3 regions of the Erythrobacter sp. JB1-7 genome follow, and region 3 is predicted to be linked to each of the others. Evidence: predicted binding sites of a transcription regulator. Region 3 holds the regulator's gene; each other region holds the start of a gene.
What was found. Region 3 encodes LexA, which represses DNA repair genes until DNA is damaged. Its sites were predicted from a motif close to GTTCCNCNCTTGTTCT; they were not measured.

Region 1 (7,102 bases), 240 kb from region 3:
ATTCACCCACTGGTCATAAGGGATGCGCTACCCATATCGCATGCATGAAAACGCTGATGTCCTGATGCAAAAACCCGGCGCTCCCAGACGCTCGAAAGCAGGCTCCAAGACCTGGGGTGCGGATACGATCCGCCGGTTCATGCCATCGCGTGAGCAATTGGCGAACAACAAATATCTCGCGCCCATTGCGCACCGTTTTCTCTCGCCTGAATTGTGGCGTTTCACTCGCCGCTCAGTCCCGCGCGGGGTCGCTTTGGGATTGTTTTCCGCCTTTATCATTCCGGTGGGCCAGATATTCCTTTCTGCATTTCTGGCTTTGCCGATGCGCGCCAATGTGCCGCTGGCAGCCTTGGTCACTTTCATCACCAACCCGTTCACTTTTCCTTTCTGGATAGTCGTTGCCAACCGCGTGGGCGCATTGTTCATCGAATTTGACGCCGTCGCCGAGGAGGAATTGAACAGCGACACGTGGAGCTGGCTCACCGATTTCTTTGAGCTTGCGGGCACGACCGTGCTTGGCTTTGTCGTTCTGGCAGTTGTCACATCTTCGCTGGGTTACCTGATTTCGAGCGCGGGATGGCGCGTGCTGGTTGCACGCAGGCGGGCAAAACGTCTGGCAGAAATGGAAACCCGGCTCGACCGCCGTCGCAACTCTCAGTAAGACAATCGCCAATCCGAAGAAGGGATCAGCCGGGCAGCTTTCCGTTTGAACATCCTTCGCAAGCAAGCAGGCGCGCGTGAGCAAATTGTCTTCCATCCCCTCTGCATCTTCTGCACCCGCTCAGCCGGGGCTCGGCCTTGGATTGGCCCATGGTATAGTTCAGCCTGTGCCTGTCATGGGCCGCACTCTGGTCGCAGGCTTTCTTGCCGCAATCCTGGCAAGTGCAGGGCTGATTTACGTCGTCACCGCCAGCCTCGCGATGACGCTGGTGTTTGCTTTTGCGTTAGTCATCCTTGTTGGCGGAGTATTTGCGCTCGAACATATGCGCGTCGCCCCTCAGCCAATCGAGGCAGGCGCCGCCGACTGGTCAGTCACTATCGCTGCGATAGAGGCGATGAGCGAGAAATCGGGAGAAGCCATCGCCATCACCGACAGGGCCAACAGGCTGGTCTGCGCCAATGATGCGTTTGCGCAGAGCTTTGGCATCGAAAACGCGCCGCCGGCTCTCCCGCTCGAACGCGCAGGGCTGGAGGCGATCACCAAAGCGGCCAGAGAAGCCTGGCGCGATGGATCGGCAGGCGTTGAGGAGATCGAAAACCCCGCCGATCTGTCTTTGTGGAGCGCGATTGCGCACCGCGCCGGCCGGGGAGAGGATCACCTGATCTGGCGGTTCACCAAACTGCTTTCCTCAAGCGAAGAGACTTTGGCCGAACTCGATCTGCGCGGCGCTTTTGGCAAAATGCTCAGCCGGGCAGGGATTGAGACCGCGATCACTGGCGCTGATGGCATTGTGCGATCCGTCAGCAGCGGCTTTGCCGAACGCGCTGCGGGCGATCCGAATGCGACATTGGCAGGGCAGGATTTTGTCTCTTTCCTGCGCTCTGATGAAAGAGAGCGTCTGTTCTTCACGCGCGAAGGGCGGGGCGGCACTCCGCAAACGCTGATCGATGTGCCGCTGGTGGATCTGGAAACCCGGCCCGTATCAGCGGGCGAAGCTGGCCCGGATGACACGACCACATTGATGCTGGTGGTCGATAGCGGTGTGGGCATTGGCAGCGGCTGGGATGGATCAGCACAAGCGGGCGTATCGCAGCTTGACGCGCTGCTTGCGCAATTGCCGCTGGGCCTTGCAATGACAGACCGCGATGGCCGGTTCCTGTTTGGCAATCAGGCATTTCTGCGCGTGGTCGAACGCGAAGGGCGCGGGCTGCCATCTTTCCCTACTGATTTGGTGGTGCGCGAAGATAAAGCGGCGCTGTCCGATGCCGTGCGCCGCCATGGCCGCGGGCCAGCGACCAGCGGCGATATGGCGGTGCGTCTGTCCGCGCGGCCCGATGAACCGGTCTCGCTTTCGCTGGCAGGTGTGCGCGGATTGGGCGAGGCAGCGGTGCTTGTCAGCTTGACCGATCTCGTCGGAGGAAAATCAGCTCAAACGCCAGGTCGCACAGGCCACCAAGATGCAGGCGGTCGGCCAATTGGCAGGCGGCGTTGCGCATGATTTCAACAATGTCCTGACCGCGATTATTGGCACCTGCGATCTGATGCTGCTGCGGCACACGCCGGGCGACAGCGATTATGATGACATCCAGCAGATCCGCGCGAACTCCAACCGCGCCGCGTCCTTGACCCGCCAATTGCTCGCCTTTTCGCGTCAGCAGACCCTGCGGCCGGAAATCCTGCAATTGCCCGATGTGGTGAGCGAGGTAAGCCCGCTGATCAAGCGGCTGCTGGGCGAACAGATCACCTATTATGTCCAGCATGACCGCGATCTGGGTGCGGTGCGTGCCGATCCTCAGCAGCTTGAACAGGTGATCATGAACCTGGCTGTCAATGCGCGCGATGCGATTCAGGAAACCGGGCGCGGGGACGGGCGCATCTCGCTGTTCACGCGGTCCATGCAAGCCAAAGAGGTGATGAAGCTCGGCTCCGAAGTGCTGCCAGCGGCGGATTACACCGTGCTGTTGGTGCAGGATACAGGCGGCGGGATACCCCCGCATGTGCTGCCCAAATTGTTCGAACCCTTTTTCACCACGAAGGAACAGGGCAAAGGCACGGGGCTGGGCCTGTCGACCGCCTATGGCATCGTCAAGCAATCGGGCGGCTTTATCTTTGCCGACAATGTGATGGACAAGAACGGCCAGCCAACAGGCGCGCGCTTTACCGTCTATTTCCCCGTCCACCGCGGCGAGGTTCCCAAACGCAAAGAGGCCAAAGCGCCTGCCCCGTCATCCGATTGGTCAGTCGGCGGATCGATCCTGCTGGTGGAAGATGAGGACATGGTCCGCGCGGTCGCGGAACGCGCTTTGACCCGCGCAGGATACGAAGTCACCGCATGCCCCGGCGGCGAAGAAGGGCTGGCCGCGATCGGAGAAGGCAAAGCGTTTGACCTCGTTGTCAGCGATGTCGTGATGCCCGGAATGGACGGCCCCGCCATGGTTCGCGCCATCCGCGAGCGGCTGCCTGACATGCCGATCCTGTTCATGTCCGGCTATGCCGAGGAACAATTGCGCAAGGATATCGACATTCCCGATATGCATTTCATCGCCAAACCGTTCAGCGTTGCGGCGATTGGCGATAAAGTCGGCGCGGTGCTGCAAGCCGCCAAGGACGCATAAAGGTATTGTTTCGCAATAGGTTAGATCGCTTTCAACCGCTGCCGTTGAGGCGATATTCGCTGTGTTGGAAATAAAAATACGTTCCCCTCTTGTTCTTTTGGAACAAACGCGGTACATAGTGTATCCACAGAGGGGGCCAATAAAATCTCTTAATGGCTCTGGTGAACCTAAGGAGGCCGTGCGATGTCTGCGAAACTTAAGCTGGTGGAAAAGGAAAAAGGCGTGGACCGTCAAAAAGCGCTCGATGCTGCGCTCTCGCAGATAGATCGGGCTTTCGGCAAGGGGTCAGCGATGAAGCTGGGCTCGAAAGAGGCGATGGAGGTTGAAGCGATTTCAACCGGATCGCTCGGCCTTGATATTGCCCTTGGAATAGGCGGCCTGCCCAAAGGCCGCGTGATTGAGGTTTATGGCCCTGAAAGCTCCGGTAAAACCACGCTTGCACTGCATGTTATTGCGGAGGCGCAAAAAGCAGGCGGCACGGCGGCTTTCGTCGATGCGGAACACGCGCTTGATCCGGTCTATGCCAAGAAACTGGGCGTGGATATTGATGAACTGATCGTCTCGCAGCCCGATACAGGCGAACAGGCGCTTGAGATCACCGATACGCTGGTGCGCTCCAATGCGATTGATGTGCTGGTGGTCGATTCGGTGGCGGCTTTGGTTCCGCGTGCAGAGATCGAAGGCGAAATGGGCGACAGTCATGTTGGCCTTCAGGCCCGGCTGATGTCGCAATCGCTGCGTAAGCTGACAGGGTCAATCAACCGGTCGAAATGCATGGTGATTTTCATCAACCAGCTGCGCATGAAAATCGGAGTGATGTATGGCAACCCGGAAACAACCACGGGCGGCAATGCACTGAAATTCTACGCATCTGTACGCCTCGACATTCGCCGCACTGGCCAGATCAAGGACCGCGACGAAGTGATCGGCAATTCCACCCGCGTCAAAGTGGTGAAAAACAAGGTGGCGCCGCCGTTCAAGCAGGTCGAATTTGACATCATGTATGGCCAGGGCATCTCCAAAAAGGGTGAGATACTCGATCTGGGTGTGAAAGCGGGCCTCGTGGAGAAATCAGGCAGCTGGTACTCCTATGACAGCGTTCGCATCGGTCAGGGCCGGGAAAATTCGAAAACCTATCTCACCGAAAACCCCGAAGTTTGCGACAAATTGGAAGCCGCTATCCGTGGCCGCACCGATGAAGTCGCCGAAGAGATGATGACAGGCCCGGACGCGGAGCCTGACAGCTGATCTTCAAGCGGATAGCTGGCGTATCGCTGGCTCGGGCAGGGCGCTTTAGCCCTCTGGCGTAAGTCTTGGCGTAAATTGCGCCGCTCGATTGTCCGGGAAAATGGAACACCGGTTCATGTCCTTTGCGGGTATGGGCCGGTTTTCCGTTTGGCGCGCCCATTCGCGATAGTGGTGGCGGTAGTTGCGGCGGCAACGGCGGCAGTGTCGGGTGCTGCGGCGGGGGCAGCGGCTCGCCATTGCGCATCCGGTAACAGCGTAGTCCGTGCCGATTGTGCCGAATTGACCGCAATGGCTTGTCGGCCCGGCTTGGATTGCCTAACTGCCGATGCATGTCTTCGAGCACTCTAACTTCCACCAACGATATCCGCCGCTCATTTCTTGAGTTCTTCGGCAGAGACGATCACGCCATTGTGCCAAGCGCACCTCTGGTGCCCCACAACGATCCGACGCTGATGTTCGTCAATGCTGGCATGGTGCCGTTCAAGAATGTGTTCACGGGCCTTGAAACACCCCCTTCGCCGCGCGCGACATCTTCGCAGAAATGCGTGCGCGCAGGCGGTAAGCACAATGATCTCGACAATGTCGGCTACACCGCGCGGCATCACACATTCTTTGAAATGCTCGGCAATTTCTCGTTCGGCGACTACTTCAAGGAACAAGCGATTGAAAACGCCTGGACGCTGCTCACCCGCGAATGGGGGCTGTCGCCTGATAAACTCACTGCGACTGTTTACCACACCGATGATGAAGCCTTCGATCTGTGGCGCAAAATCGCGGGCCTCCCCGAAGACCGCATCATCCGCATCTCCACGAATGACAATTTCTGGTCAATGGGTGATACAGGCCCGTGCGGCCCGTGCTCAGAGATATTCTACGATCACGGCGAACACATACCCGGCGGCCCTCCCGGCAGCCCGGACGAAGATGGCGACCGCTTCGTTGAGATCTGGAACCTCGTTTTCATGCAATTCGACCAAAGCGCCGATGGCACGCGCCGCGATTTGCCCAGCCCGTCGATCGACACGGGCATGGGGCTCGAACGGGTCGCCGCCGTCATGCAGGGCGTGCATGACAATTACGACACCGACACATTCAAAGCGCTGATCGCCGCATCGCAGGCCATTACCGGCGAAGCGGCATCCTCGGAACAGATCGCAAGCCACCGTATCATCGCGGATCACTTGCGCTCATCCAGCTTTCTGATGGCGGACGGCGTGCTCCCGTCAAATGAAGGCCGCGGCTATGTCCTTCGCCGGATCATGCGCCGGGCGATGCGTCATGCTCATTTGCTGGGCGCCGATGCTCCGCTGATGCACAAATTGGTAGGCCAGCTGGTCACGGAAATGGGTCAGGCCTTTCCCGAATTACCGCGCGGTCAGGCGCTTATCGAAGAAGTGTTGCTGCGCGAGGAAACGCAGTTCCGCAAAACGCTCGATAAGGGGCTCAAATTGCTCGACGAGGCAACCGTGTCGCTCAGCGAAGGCGGCGAGCTTGAAGGCGAAACCGCATTCAAGCTCTACGACACTTACGGCTTTCCCTATGATTTGACCGAAGACGCGTTGCGCGCTCGCGGGATTGGGGTGGATAAAACCGGCTTCGATGCTGCCATGGCGCGCCAGAAAGAGGCAGCGCGTGCCGCATGGAAAGGGTCAGGCGAAGCGGCTTCGGGTGAGGTCTGGTTCGATATCGCGGAACGCGAAGGCTCCAGCGAATTCACCGGCTACACCGCAGTGCAGGGGAGCGGTAAGGTGTCAGCTCTGGTCAAGGACGGGGCAGAAACTGATCGCGCTGGCGCAGGCGATGAAGTGACGATTATCACAAACCAAACGCCGTTTTACGGCGAAAGCGGCGGGCAGGCGGGCGATACCGGCACCATCACAAGCCCCGCAGGACTGACGGCGAAAGTCACCGATACATCAAAACCGCTCGGCCGGCTCCACGCGCATCATGCTGTGATTGAGGCGGGTGAGATTGCGGTGGGCGACAATGTCCAGCTTGATATTGATGCGGGCAGACGGGACCGTATTCGCGCTAACCATTCCGCCACGCATCTTGTCCATGCCGCCTTGCGCAATCGGCTTGGCGGACATGTGACCCAAAAGGGATCGCTGGTGGCGCAGGACCGTTTGCGTTTCGATTTTTCCCATCCTTCCGCTTTAACCGATGACGATATCGCTGCGATTGAGGCGGACGTGAACGAGGAAATCCGCGCCAATCAGCCCGTTTCAACCCGCTTGATGAGCCCGGATGACGCGGTCGAAGCGGGCGCTTTGGCTTTGTTTGGCGAAAAATACGGCGATGAAGTGCGCGTTTTGGCCATGGGCCGCGCAGGCGATGAAGGTCGCGAGTTCTCAGTGGAATTGTGCGGCGGCACGCATGTGAGCGCGACGGGCGATATCGCTTTGTTCCGCATCATTTCGGAAAGCGCCGTGTCATCGGGCGTGCGCCGCATTGAGGCATTGACCGGAGATGCCGCGCGCCAGTGGCTGGTGGCCCGCGAGGATGCGCTAAAAGCAGCTGCGAGCGCCATTCGGGCGGCTCCCGATGAGGTTCCAGCGCGGATCACCGCCTTGCTTGA
Region 2 (7,102 bases), 1.8 Mb from region 3:
TTCCCCGAACTTCTCAGCTAGCTTTCGCTTGCGCCAATGATCACTCCAACAGCGACCGATGCTGATGTCCGGGACTACTCCATCGTTGGTAAACACGCCGCCTTCCCCTAGCGTTACCGTCACCTCAGCACTTTCTTTGAAGATGCTGAAGTAACCATCTGGTGCGCTGTTGTAGACAAGTGAAATACGGTCATGGAATGGACGCCATTGCTCATTGACGCCTCTGCTCGGAGCATAATCTAATGTTTCGTAAATTGCATCTCTAAAGCCTTTCCGCGCCAATACACGGAAGTTATCTCGGGCTTCTTCTTGGCAATGCTGACCCGCCTCGAATGCATAGTATTCTATAACGGCAAGCGAGATTTCTTCTCGGTAAGCATACAAGATGCGGCCACCGACTTTGACTGTCACATGCGCCTCATCAAGCGAATGGCCGTTCCTCGCTAGAATGTCACGTATCTTACTAATCCGGGGCTTTGGAATCGCCTCTGTCCACTGTGAACTGATCGTCCCAATGTGGGCGTTCTCCACTCCACAGAGAACTGCGAGACCCCGTTGCGTGAGGAACGGGGTCTCATCGCTGAGAATCCCCATCCCAAAGGTGTTCAACCTCGCGCCATCCAGCTCCTCAAGATCAAGCTGACCTTGAGTATCATCCTGTTTAAGGCTTGCTGGAAGCCGAAAGACTGACACCATCTTCTCGCTCCCGCTACTCCGCAGCTTCAAACATATCCGCATCGCCTTCAGGCGTAGGGGCATCTTCGTTCACTGCTTTCGCCTTTTGGCGGTTGTCGAAGCTTGACCACACGGTGTTCCAGTCGCCGGTGGTGGCGCCTTTGGAATATTCGGTGGCGCGGGTTTCGAAGAAGTTGGCGTGCTCCACACCGTTCAGCAGCGGGGTGAGCCATGGCAGCGGGTGTTCGTCGATCATGTAGATCTCTGTGAGGCCCAGCTGCTTCAAACGCCAATCGGCGATGTAGCGGATGTATTTCTTGATCTCTTTCGCGGTCATCCCCTCAACCGGGCCCATTTCGAAAGCGAGATCGATAAACGCATCTTCGAGCCGAACGGTTTTCTGGCAGATGTCGATGATGTCTTCCTTGACCGCTTTGGTCAGGCAATCACGCTCTTCGCAGAATGTGTGGAACATCTTGACGATGCCTTCGCAGTGCAAGCTTTCATCGCGGACTGACCAGCTGACGATTTGTCCCATGCCTTTCATCTTGTTGTGGCGCGGGAAATTCATCAGCATGGCAAAGGATGCGAACAGCTGAAGCCCTTCGGTAAAGCCGCCAAACATGGCGAGCGTGCGCGCGATGTCTTCGTCGGAATCGACGCTGAACTGGTGCATGTAATCATGCTTGTCCGCCATTTCCTCGTAATCAAGGAAAGCGGAATATTCCGATTCGGGCATGCCGATCGTGTCGAGCAGGTGAGAATAGGCGGCGATGTGCACCGTCTCCATATTGGAGAACGCGGCGAGCATCATTTTCACTTCGGTCGGTTTGAACACGCGGCCATATTTGTCGTGATAGCAATCCTGCACTTCGACATCGGCCTGAGTGAAGAATCGGAAGATCTGGGTGAGCAGATTGCGCTCATGATCGGTGAGGTTTTGCGCCCAGTCGCGGCAGTCCTCTCCCAGAGGCACTTCTTCGGGCATCCAGTGGATTTGCTGCTGGCGTTTCCAGAAGTCGTAAGCCCAAGGGTATTGGAACGGCTTGTAGGTCTTACGGGCTTCGAGCAACGACATCTTGTGTTTCCCTGTGTTTGAGTGCGGTTGTCCTTATAGGAGAACAAACTACGAAGCGACAGGCAAGGGGGGATGATTTGCCGGGGATAGACCGTGTAAAATCTGAGTCGAACTGAGTCCGCGTGGGGCCAGTGAAGGGGTGTGTTGCACGCCTCTCATCATCTTAACCTTTGGCGCGCCCAACAGCCTGCGCATTTGCCCTTATGCGGTCTATCCGCCGCGGCTTTTCTTTGAGCCGAAAAAGCTGCCTCCGCCCAGCACGGTGATGCCGAGGAAAAAGCCGAAATCGTACCATCCGCCCGAATTGGGCACCGCGTAAACGGCGATATCGGGTGAGAACAGCGAGCCAATAAAGCTCCACGGGAAGATAAAACCGTGCCACAGGCCCCACAAAAATCCGGGCGCGCTGGCCGCTTCGCTGACGCCGGCATCAATCTGGCTGGCGCAGGCGGAAACCAACAGGGCAAGGCCAAGGGCAAGCGCGATCTGGCGAAGTTTCATCAGTCCGGTCTCACTCAGTCCAAGCGCGCCTTAGCCCATATAGGCAAAGATGATCAGCAGGCTGGCCGGCAAAAACAGGCCCGCCATCCCGGCATGGATCATGGCGGCGTTGTGCGTGTGGCCAACCCCTTCGGTTTTCAGCACACGGGCAGCGTTCAACAGATAGACCAGCGATACGATAAGGCCGAAAATACCGGCAATAACAGGAAGGTTCATTTGAGCTTCGTCCTTTTACTTAGCGCCGATCCCGCAGCGCTGTAAGGACAGTATGACACACAGATGCGTCAAGCGCGAGAGGCTTGTCCGCGCGGCGCTTTCAGCCCGGCCAGCAAGCGCATCAAACGAAGCGGCGAACCATGCCTTCTGAGCGGGTTTCGTGAAAAGCGGTGCCGGCCGCATCCCAATCCGCTTCGGCCAAATGCCCGAACAGGCGCGGGGGAAGCGGACGCAAAAACGCCAGCCCCGCCTGACCCGAAGCGCGCCAGACAACCTCGGCCATATGCGGCCCGGTGCCTGCGATGAAAAAGCGGACATATTCGCCCAGCCGCAAACCCGAACGCGGATCATGCACCCGGCACCCGCCATGCGACAGATCGGCCAATTCCACATCCCATTGCATGCCCTTGGGCGTGCGATAAGAGCCTGCAGCCGAAGTGGTGACGCGTTTGGATTGGCGAGCTTTCATGACGGTCCGCGTACCATGTTTGTGGTTACCAAAGTCTTTCAGAATTACCATTTAGGAATAGAGGCTTGGCTTTGAAGCAAAGAAAACCCCGCAGGCCGGCGTGACCCGCGGGGTTTTCGGGATAATGAGCGATCATCAGCGGTAACTCACAGCATCTCACTGACAGCTCAAGCATTCCTCGTAATCGGTCTGCTGTTCGCCCAATTCCGCTTTCAGTTCGATCTCGGGTGCATTGGCGGTGTTGTCCGCTTCGACGCCGCCTGCAAAACCGGCGCGCTGCACGGATTTTGAGCGGAGATAATAGAGCGATTTGATGCCTTTTTCCCATGCCTGGAAATGCAGCATCATCAGATCCCATTTATCGACATCCGCCGGGATGAACAGGTTCAGCGATTGCGCCTGATCGACATAGGGCGCGCGGTCGGCTGCGAATTCCAGCAGCCAGCGCTGATCGATTTCAAAGCTGGTTTTAAAGCTCGCCTTTTCCTCATCCGACAGAAAATCGAGATGCTGGACGCTGCCGCCTTTTTCGAGGATCGAATTCCACACATTGTTGGAATTTTTCGATTTCTTGTCGAGGATCTTCTCAAGATACGGGTTCTTGACGATGAAGCTGCCCGACAAGGTTTTGTGCGTGTAGATATTGGCCGGGATCGGTTCGATGCACGCGCTTGTCCCGCCGCAAATGATCGAAATCGACGCGGTCGGAGCAATCGCCATTTTGCATGAGAAACGCTCCATCGCGCCCATTTCAGCGGCATCCGGGCACGGCCCGCGCTCTTGCGCAAGCAGCATGGAGGCTTCGGATGCTTTGGCCTGAATATGCTTGAACATTTTCAGGTTGAGCGCTTTCGCCATCGCGCTTTCAAAACCAAGCCCCTTTTGCTGGAGGAAGGAATGGAAGCCCATCACGCCAAGACCAACCGAACGTTCACGCTCGGCTGAATATTTCGCGCGCGCCATTTCATCAGGCGCGCGGTCGATATAATCCTGAAGCACGTTGTCGAGCATGCGCATCACGTCTTCGATAAACTGCTTGTCGCCGCTCCATTCGTCCCATTTTTCAAGGTTGAGCGAAGACAGGCAGCACACCGCCGTCCGGTCATTGCCAAGGTGGTCGATCCCGGTTGGCAAAGTGATTTCACTGCACAGATTGGACGTGGACACTTTCAAGCCCAGTTCGCGGTGATGCTTTGGCATCATGCGGTTCACCGTGTCGTTGAACACGATATAGGGTTCCCCCGTGGCCAGCCGCGTTTCGACCAGTTTCTGGAACAAAGAGCGCGCATCAACCTTGCCGCGCACTTCCTGGGTCTTGGGCGATTTCAATTCAAATTCGGCCCCGTCGCGCACCGCTTCCATAAACTCATCGGTGAGCAGCACGCCGTGATGCAGGTTCAATGCTTTGCGATTGAAATCGCCAGACGGTTTGCGAATTTCGAGGAATTCTTCGATTTCAGGGTGCGAGACATCAAGATAGCACGCCGCCGAACCACGCCGCAGCGACCCTTGCGAAATTGCCAGAGTAAGCGAGTCCATAACCCGCACAAATGGAATGATGCCGCTGGTTTTGCCATTAAGGCCAACCGGTTCGCCAATGCCGCGCACATTGCCCCAATAGGTGCCAATGCCGCCGCCTTTGGAGGCTAGCCAGACATTTTCATTCCAGGTGCCGACAATCCCGCCAAGGCTGTCTTCGACCGAGTTGAGATAGCAGGAAATCGGCAGGCCGCGCGATGTGCCGCCATTGGACAGCACCGGAGTTGCGGGCATGAACCACAGGTTTGAAATGTAATCATAGAGCCGCTGGGCATGCTCCTGATCGTCGGCATAGGCATCTGCGACCCGCGCAAACAGATCCTGAAATTTCTCACCGGGCAGCAAATAGCGATCAATCAGCGTTTCCTTGCCGAAATCGGTGAGATTGGCATCGCGGCTTTCATCGGTTTGGATCGTAAAGCGGCGATCATTGACCTTTTTGCTGTCAGGAATGGCTGCTTCCTTGGCCGCAGCAGCAACCGCATTGCCAAGCGCCTGTGCACCTTTGGCCGCGATCAGCTCTTCGCTGCCGGGATCGGATTTGTCCATTGTCATTGCCTTTTCCTGCTCTGGCTTTGCCTGCGCCGACTGGCCATCTGCCAATCGATCATCTGCCACTGGGGCGTTGTTCGCATCGCTGTCATTCAGCAAATCCAAATTGCTTTCTACTGGCACGCCATCACTCGCTTTAAAATCCATGTAAGCCCCGTATTGTCCTCGGAATTGAACGCTTGCGCAAGCGCAAATGTTCCAATTCTGTTCCGTCTCTCTTTGTCGACTGATTGCCCACAACCCATCCCCATGATGGCCACAGACTTATCCGTCCTTTATCCCCCAACTCGCCTTGCCACGCCCAAATCTCAGCGACTCCCTCTCCATCCCGCTGCAATCAGCGGCCACGGCAAATCACCTAATTGTGGGGGTCCAATGCGAACCGAACCACTAGATGATGAATCAGAGAGGATTGCGGGTCAACCAGTGATTAACCCTAAATCGGATGAAATCGGCGGTGTGTTACCCCAATCAACCACCGCGACGCGTGGAGAAAGCTAGAGTCGCGAGGGGCGCAAGCCCCAAATTGAATCTGTGAAGAAAAATATGGTGATTGTTAGGTGTGAATCAATCTGTGGAGCAATCGAATCCGTAACGGCAATTCTATTGCTCAGGAGCGCGCAAGGGGGCTGAGAAAGCCCTATGTCGCAGCGAATTCAGAAACGCTCGCGGATTTTGCGTGGGCAGCGATTTCATCGGCCAGTTGCTCGGTCAATTCGCCCGGCAGATCATGGCCCCAGCCCGCAATGGTCACCAGCTTCGCGCCGGGAATATGTTTGGCCGTCTCTCGCCCTGCTTCAACCTTGACCAGAGGATCGCCCTCGCCATGCAGCACAAGCGTGGGGGTGGTGATCCCTTCCAGCCGTTTGCGCCGGTCGCCATCATCGATAATCGCGGCCAATTGGCGCGGCAGTCCGGCGGGATAGACCGAGCGGCGAATACCTTTGAGCACCAGATCGCGCCGCCGCTCAGGATCGCCTTGAAAACCGGGCGAGCCAATCTTGGCGCGAATGTGCAGCCCATGCGCGAGCAGATCATCCTCTTCCATCGAAGGCAGCGGAGCGACCAGCGCCTCCATCGCTTCCTTGTCAGCCTGCGGCAATTTGGGATTTCCGGTGGTGGACATGATCGAGGTGAGCGACAACAGCAAATGCCGGTGATGCACCGCCATCAACTGAGCGATCATCCCGCCCATGCTCGCGCCCACCACATGCGCTTTTTCAATGCCGAGCGCTGTCAGCAGCCCTGCGCCATCATCCGCCATATCTTTGAGCGAATAAGGCACCGCCGCAGGCCAGCCAAAGCGTTTGCGCAGCACTTGCCAGGCGATGCCGGGCGCGCGGGCATCGCCCATTTTCTCGCTGAGACCGATATCGCGATTGTCATAGCGCACCACATGAAACCCGCGATCCACCAAAGCGGCGACAAAATCATCGGGCCACAAAGTCATCTGCGCGCCCAGCCCCATCACCAGCAAAATGGTCTCATTTGCCCGGTCGCCATGCTCATCATAGAACAGCTCTAAACCGGTCGTGGTGGTGGTGATGGTGGGCATGGGGCGCAGCCTTTGTGAAAATTGAGTTCGATTTTGAGACTAGTTTGCCTGGGCCATTCGATCAAGGCGCCGAGGAAAGGGGGCGCCAGGCTGGACCGAAAATCTCGTATCCGCGTGCCTCCAATTGGTCGAGCACCCCCTGATCCTCTGCCAGAACGCGCAGCGGCACAACGGCGAGGGTCACTCCGTCTTTGTCTGCCGCATCTTCGATCATGCCTGTCCACTGCGCGCGGATGTCTTCGCCCAATTCATCATCGGCCCACGGCCAGCATTGCCCCAGTGCTTGCTCCAGCGGATTGGCCATAACGGCAGGCACATCGAATTTGCGCCAGTCATTGCCGCGTTTTTTGATAATGGCCTGACCTTGCTCAGTCGCCGTCATGGCCGCTTCAAGACAGGCAATATGGCTTTCGGGCGGGGCCTCTGCGAGATTGTCGAGCAAATCTTCACCCCGGAAGCGTTCGGGCCGGGTGACAGGCACGTCGCCCTTTTTCGCGGCCTTCTTGACGATGTCGGT
Region 3 (7,102 bases):
CTGATCGCAGAAGTCAAGAAAGCTTCGCCTTCCAAAGGATTGATAAGAGAGGAGTTTAATCCCGCCCAGCACGCCCGCGATTATGCCGCTGGCGGGGCGGCGTGCCTGTCCGTCCTTACCGATGCGCCGTATTTTCAAGGGCATGAAGATTACCTCATCGCTGCGCGCGCGGCCTGCGATCTGCCGGTTTTGCGCAAGGATTTTATGATCGATCCATGGCAATGCGCAGAAGCGCGCGCAATCGGAGCCGATGCGATTCTGATTATCGTCGCGGCGCTCGGCAATGCGCAAATGGCAGAGATTGAACAGGCCGCGCGCGAACATGCCATGGATGTGCTGGTCGAAGTGCATGATGAGAAAGAGCTGGAACGCGCGCTCACTCACCTTCAATCCAAGCTGATCGGAGTGAACAATCGCGATCTTAAAACCTTCACAACCTCGCTATCCGTGACAGAGCGGCTGTCCGCGCTTGTGCCTGATGATGTCTTGTTGGTCGGCGAAAGCGGGATCAACGCGCATGCAGACCTTGTGCGGCTTGAAGCGTCAGGCGTTCGGACATTTCTGGTCGGCGAAAGCCTGATGCGCGAAACAGACGTCGCCGCTGCAACGCAGCGTCTGCTTAACGGACAGTAGCGGCGCTGTCCTACATCGCGCATTTGTGGCAATCAGGGCCAATGGCTTATGTGATTGGCAATTCCTCCCCGAAACACGCAGATTTGTTCGCATTGACAGGCAAAGCAGCGCTGTGTGCGGCGGGGCAGGTTTTTAGTGTCAGGACCGTGTAACATGCGGTCCATGCTTCAGGTTAAGGGCGCGTAGTATGAACAGACTAACCCATCTCGGCGATGACGGCGCGGCGCGCATGGTGGATGTGGGGGGCAAGGCGCAAAGCGAGCGGACCGCAATCGCCTCGGGCCTTATCACCATGTCGTCAGACGCGCTCACCGCGATCCGCGAAGGCGACGCGCCCAAAGGCGATGTGCTTGGCACTGCGCGCATTGCAGGCATCATGGCGGCCAAACGGACAGGCGAGCTGATCCCGCTCTGCCATCCGCTGGGGCTGGAAGCGGTGGGGATTGAGTTCACCTTTGAGGATACCGGCGTGCGCGCGCTTGCCACTTGCTCGCTCACCGGCAAGACGGGCGTGGAAATGGAAGCGATGGTCGCTGTCTCCACGGCGCTCCTGACGATCTACGATATGACCAAAGCGATCGATAAAGGCATGGTGATCGGCGAAGTGCGGCTCATCGAGAAGCGCGGCGGCAAATCGGGCACGTGGAAAGCGAGCCAGTGAGCGGGCTTCTGCCTTTGGTCGAAGCGCAGGAGCGGCTCCTCGCCATGGCCGTGCGAGGCCCGGTGGAGCAGCTTGGCGCTAGCGCAGCGCGGGGACGCTATTTGGCTGCCGATGTGACAGCGAAGCGAACTCAGCCGCCCGCGGACCTGTCAGCGATGGATGGCTATGCAATTGCAGGTGCAGGCCCGTGGCAGCGTGTGGGCGAGGCGCGCGCAGGCCAGCCCTATGACGGAGCGCTGACAGGCGGCGAATGCACTCGCATCTCGACAGGGGCGCACATGCCGCAAGGCGCAGACAGAGTGCTGATCCAGGAGAACGCAGTCATTGATGGCGTTTCTGTGGTCTTGGGCGAGGGAGAGGAGATGCCCTCCCCCAGCGCCATGTGCGCGCGCGCGGCTTCGACTTTGCGCAAGGCGACCGCGTGCTGAGCGCTGGCACGCGGATAGGCCCTGCACAGATCGCGCTCGCGCTGTCGGCTGGATGCGGTGAGCTACCCGTGCGCGGGCCGCCCAGCATCGCGATCCTTGATAGCGGGGACGAACTGGCAAGCGACCCTGCCGAGTGCGGTCCGGGCCAGATCCCTGCCAGCAATGGCGCGATGATCGCAGCCATGGTCGAAGCGCTGGGCTGCACCACCATGCGGCTTGGCCCGGTGGCCGATGACATGCAGGCGCTGGCAGAGGCCTTGGCCCAGGCGGAAAGCGCAGACATCCTCATCACATCTGGCGGTGCATCGGTGGGCGATCATGACCTCATCCAGCGCGCTTTGGCGGATTGGGGCGCGGATCTCGCGTTCTGGAAAGTGGCGATCAAGCCGGGCAAGCCGCTCATGGTGGCACAGCGCAAAGGCCAGGTGGTGCTGGGCCTGCCCGGCAATCCGGTCTCAAGCTATGTGACCGCGTTCCTGTTCGCTCTCCCGCTCGTGCGTGCAAGCCTTGGCGACAAAGCGCCCTTGCCGGCTGAGGAGACCCGGATCGCGTCCACGGCCGTGCCCGCAACCGGCCCGCGGCGCGAGTTCGTTAGGGGGTGAGCGATGGGCGGCATGTGAGCCCCGCATCTTCACAGGATTCCAGTGCCTTGCGCGCGCTTGCTGAGGCCAATTGCCTGATCGTGCGTCCCGAAAACAGCTGTGCGGTGGCGCAAGGCGAAGAAGTGGCTGTGTATAACCTCCGAAATGGCTGAATTGCAGCGGTTTGCGGGCTAACAGGGTGTTGACTTGTTCCGATTGGTTGCCTACTTGTTCCTCATTCGTTCACCTTATCGGTGATCGGGCAGCGTTCCAACCGCACTTTGCCCTTGGGTCACACCCTTTTGGCGCTGTGCCTCTTTGAACGCGTGAGTTCTGCACTGCGGGGGCTTTGTTGCCTCGCTCGAAAGTGCGTCAAAAGGAGTTTGCCTGATGCTGACGGCAAAGCAACACGAACTGATCCGCTTCATACAAGAGCGGCTTGAAGCAACAGGCATTTCGCCCAGCTTCGAAGAGATGAAAGAAGCGCTCGATCTCAAAAGCAAATCGGGCGTTCATCGTCTGATTTCGGCGTTGGAAGAACGCGGCTTCATCCGCCGTCTACCCAACAGGGCGCGCGCACTCGAAGTCATCAAAATGCCCGAAGATGCAACACCTGCTCCGCGTAAAGCATCGGGTGAAACGGCGGCGGATGATACAGTCGTCGATCTGGCGGCAGCGCGCACAGCAGCTGCGGCTCGCTCGCAGCCCGAACCTGCCAATGATGTCATCAGCATTCCGCTGCATGGCCGGATTGCAGCAGGCGCACCGATCGAAGCGCTTGAAGGACAAAGCGCGCTTCCCGTGCCAGCGGCACTGCTTGGCCCCGGAGAGCACTATGCGCTCGAAGTGTCAGGCGATTCCATGCTCGAAGCAGGCATCTTCGATGGCGATTTCGCCCTGATCAAACGGACAGACACTGCGCGCGATGGCGAGATTGTGGTTGCGCTGGTCCGCGGTGAAGAGGCGACCTTGAAGTATCTGCACAAGGATAAAGGCATGGTGCGGCTTGATCCGGCCAATGCAGCCTATGATCCGCAGGTCTATGGATCGGGTGAGGTGCAGGTGCAGGGCAAACTTGCAGGATTGCTGCGCCGCTATCACTAATTGTGTCGCGGGGGTGGGTGCGTTCCGTTCCGGCGTAAGCCTATCGGCACCCCTCCCCGCTGCGCGTCATAAGCGGGCTTGGGTCAGTCCTCAAACCCCTTCCACCAACCGTGCTCGCCTTGGCTGGCAGCAACCGTGGTGACCGTCTCTCTGCTAAGGTCAATCGCAAGACCGCCGTTCTGGCCAAGATAGCCGCGATCCGCTTTGAGCCAGCGCGGTTTGCACGAGCGCGGCAAAAAGCGATCAGCGACCACGATATCGGCCTGATCGCATGCAGCAGCCAAAGCGCGCTCTTCGATCAGATTGCGGTTGCGCGCGAGGAGAAGCACCCAGTCCCTGCCGCCTCGCTCAAGAGTGATAAGGCAGAACTCGGCAGAACACCGCGCACCAGGCCATTCGCTAAGCGGGATAGGATCGCTGGTCACGCTAGACAGTTCAAGCAGGTTATCGCGCGAATAGGAGGAACGGCTGTCTCGCAGCGAAAGCAGCGCTCTCGACCCATCAGGCTGAATGGTGGTGATCCCGACATGGCGCCCTTCCCGCCCAACCAGAATGTCGGGTATGGGGGTGGCCAGCAAAGCCGCTATCCCTGCTGCAACAGGAGCAAAACCAAACAGCCTCGCTCTGCCCGACCACAGCGCCAGCCACAGCCCTCCTGCGACAAACAGGGCAATCGTAACGCCGCCCATTTGCGGCATCAGCTTGACCGCGCCGGGTTGAGCGGAAGTGAAATGCGCAATGGCAAGCAAAGCTTCAAGCGCGCGTTCGGCGATCCACCATACAGGCGCGCCTGCACCCACCAGATCGAGAGCCAGGCCGAGCGCGATCATCGGCATCGCGATGAACGTCACCAAAGGAATGGCGATGACATTGGCCAGCGCTCCATACAGTCCAGCGCGGTGAAAATGGAACATGACAATCGGCATCAGGGCAAGCTCAATGACCAGGCCCGTCAGGAAAAGCATGGCCGTGTTGCGTCCAAATCGCTGCCACCAGGGTTCTTCGCGCGCAGCCAGAAAGGCTCTCACCGGGCCAGACGAATGCAAAGCAACAATGGCAAGGACGGCGGAAAAACTCATCTGAAAGCTGGGACCGATCACCGTCTCGGGCCACACCACCATCACGAACATCGCAGCGACCGCGACCATGCGGAACGACAGCGCATCACGCCCCAGCGCCAGAGCGCCCAGGACCAGAATGGCGGCAACGCAGGCCCTGACGGTGGGCACCTGCGCGCCTGTGAGTAAGGTGTAGGCGATACCGGCCATTGCTCCGGCTACCGCAGCCGCAACCGGCAATCGCACCCGCAAAGCCAAAGCGGGGAACAGCGCCAATAGCTTAATCACTACAAAATAAGCTGCGGCAATCACCGCGCTCACATGCAGCCCGCTGATAGCAAGCAAATGCGTAAGGCCCGCATCGCGCATCGCTTCCTCATCAGCTTGCGGGATGGCTCCTCGGTCACCGCTCGCAAAGGCTGCAGCAATCGTGCCCGCCGATCCATCAACATTGGCGCGAACGTGATTGGCAAGGCTGCGCTGGATGCCCTTTAAACCGCTCTTGGTTTGAGGAGCCTCGATAACCTCAATCTCCCCGACAAGGCTGCCCGTCGCAGCATAGCCCTTGAACCACGCGGCGCGCGCAAAATCATAGGCTCCCGGCAGCATGGGGCTCGCAGGAGGCATCAGGCGCACACGCATCCGCAGAACTGCGCCTTCACTCATGGCGGAATTCCCATTGGTATTCACATCCACCCGGTCCACCTCTGCCAAAGGGACATTGATTCGGATCTTGCGGCTCTCACCGGTTTCGGGATCGCGGATAGCCAAGGTAAGCCGGATGCGTTCATCGGCGGGTTGATCCTGGCGTTCGAGCACATATCCTTGCACGCGCTCGACCACTGGTCTCTCAATCGGCTCCGCCCCCACCATTTCGGACCGGGCCCAGATCACAGCAAGGCCAGCGGCAAAGACCAATCCGATCGCAATGCTCGCCCGGCGGCAATGCTCGCGTTCATCCACCCCGCGCCATGCCGCCATCGCCGCCAGCGCAAGCAGCAGTCCAGCCCCAATTGCGCTGGCCCACTGCCACGGACTTGTGAGTGCGAACCATGCGAAGATCCCGCACGCGAAGCAAACCGCAATCCAGGGTGCGCGGTCAAAGCCTGCCCTCGCAAGAAATTGCTCGATCCTATCGAAGATTGCCACCGCGATGCTGGACATTCCCGCGCCCGTTTGCCAAGTGCGCGTGGGATTTCGGCTGGCTTTGTCAAAAGTCGCATCAGAAACGGTAACGCCAGCAGCCGCGCTGCCAGCGTCATCATCTCCCATTGGAACAGTTGGTAGATCAGCCATTTGCCATAGTCCCTTCTGGGGTGCGGCCGGTCGGCTCAGCGCATGATATGAATAGGAACTGGACGCTTATGGCAAGCGAGATTGTTACCCGATTTGCCCCCTCACCCACTGGGTTTCTGCATATCGGCGGGGCACGAACAGCGTTGTTCAATTGGCTTTATGCCCGTCACTATGGCGGCAAAGCGCTGCTCAGGATCGAGGATACCGATACCAAACGTTCAACCCAGGCAGCAATCGATGCGATCATTGATGGCCTGGATTGGATGGGTCTTGATTACGATGAACCACCCGTGTTTCAGTCTGATCGCGCAGGGCGCCATGCGCAAATTGCGCACCAATTGCTTGATGCTGGTCACGCTTACAAATGCTTTGCTACCCCTGAGGAACTCGAGGCGATGCGAGCCGAGCAAAAGGCGAACAAGCAGCCCATGCGTTATGACGGGCGCTGGCGCGACCGTGACCCGTCAGAAGCGCCCCAAAATGCGCCTTTCACTGTCAGGATTAAAACTCCGCAACAGGGGGAGACGGCCATTGTTGACGAGGTTCAAGGCTCGGTTTCGGTAAGCAATGCGGAACTCGATGATTTCATCATCCTACGCGCCGATGGGACACCCACTTACATGCTCGCGGTGGTAGTGGATGACCATGATATGGGCGTCACGCATGTGATCCGGGGCGATGATCACCTCAACAATGCGTTCCGCCAGCTTCCCATTTATCATGCGATGGAGGCAATCGAGGGCGGCTGGAACGAACCGGTCTATGCCCATGTACCGCTGATCCACGGGCCTGATGGCGCGAAGCTATCGAAACGGCATGGTGCCTTGGGGATTGAGGCCTATCGCGATGACATGGGTATTCTGCCTGATGCCTTGTGCAATTATCTCTTGCGGCTGGGGTGGGCCCATGGCGATAAAGAGGAAATTACCCGCGAAGAGGCGATTGAGCTGTTCACCCTGTCAGGTGTGGGCAAAAGCCCGTCACGATTTGACCTGAAAAAGCTCGAAAACCTCAACGGGCACTATCTGCGCGAGGCTGATGATGCGCAATTGGCCAAATTGGTGGCGGAACGGATGGGTGATGGCGCGGATCATGCGCTTTTGGAAAAGGCAATGCCCGCTCTAAAAATGCGTGCGAAGACTGTCGATGAACTGGTTGATGGTGCAGGATTTCTTTTTGCAACCACACCGCTTAAAATGACCGAGAAAGCGGCGAAGGCGCTCGATGATGAGGCGCGAGCAAGATTAGCGCAAATTTCTGCACGATTGGGCAGTGAAAATGACTGGACAATCGACGCTCTCGAAGCCACTACGAAAGCCTTAGCTGAGGACATGGGATTGG

Region 1: a site for LexA is predicted at 3,357-3,372, ahead of recA (recombinase RecA). Genes of this name have one in related genera too.
Region 2: a site for LexA is predicted at 5,226-5,241, ahead of AC0V6W_RS09790 (ribonucleoside-diphosphate reductase subunit alpha). Genes of this name have one in related genera too.

What each region holds. Positions count from the first base shown of each region.
Region 1 is NZ_CP200291.1:434,455-441,556, reverse strand. Features, by position in the region: gene AC0V6W_RS02155 (DUF2062 domain-containing protein) at 140-661, shown strand; partial or broken gene AC0V6W_RS02150 (response regulator) at 837-3,276, shown strand; gene recA (recombinase RecA) at 3,460-4,524, shown strand; gene alaS (alanine--tRNA ligase) at 4,854-7,102, shown strand, end outside.
Region 2 is NZ_CP200291.1:2,017,307-2,024,408, reverse strand. Features, by position in the region: gene AC0V6W_RS09815 (BstA C-terminal domain-containing protein) at 1-696, opposite strand, end outside; gene AC0V6W_RS09810 (ribonucleotide-diphosphate reductase subunit beta) at 710-1,753, opposite strand; gene AC0V6W_RS09805 (hypothetical protein) at 1,964-2,254, opposite strand; gene AC0V6W_RS09800 (hypothetical protein) at 2,285-2,470, opposite strand; gene AC0V6W_RS09795 (PilZ domain-containing protein) at 2,592-2,939, opposite strand; gene AC0V6W_RS09790 (ribonucleoside-diphosphate reductase subunit alpha) at 3,096-5,177, opposite strand; gene AC0V6W_RS09785 (alpha/beta fold hydrolase) at 5,671-6,585, opposite strand; gene AC0V6W_RS09780 (TraB/GumN family protein) at 6,647-7,102, opposite strand, start outside.
Region 3 is NZ_CP200291.1:191,345-198,446, forward strand. Features, by position in the region: gene trpC (indole-3-glycerol phosphate synthase TrpC) at 1-633, shown strand, start outside; gene moaC (cyclic pyranopterin monophosphate synthase MoaC) at 821-1,294, shown strand; partial or broken gene AC0V6W_RS00965 (molybdopterin molybdotransferase MoeA) at 1,339-1,715, shown strand; gene AC0V6W_RS00970 (molybdopterin molybdotransferase MoeA) at 1,716-2,324, shown strand; gene AC0V6W_RS00975 (hypothetical protein) at 2,339-2,476, shown strand; gene lexA (transcriptional repressor LexA) at 2,694-3,407, shown strand; gene AC0V6W_RS00985 (ComEC/Rec2 family competence protein) at 3,491-5,761, opposite strand; gene gltX (glutamate--tRNA ligase) at 5,830-7,102, shown strand, end outside.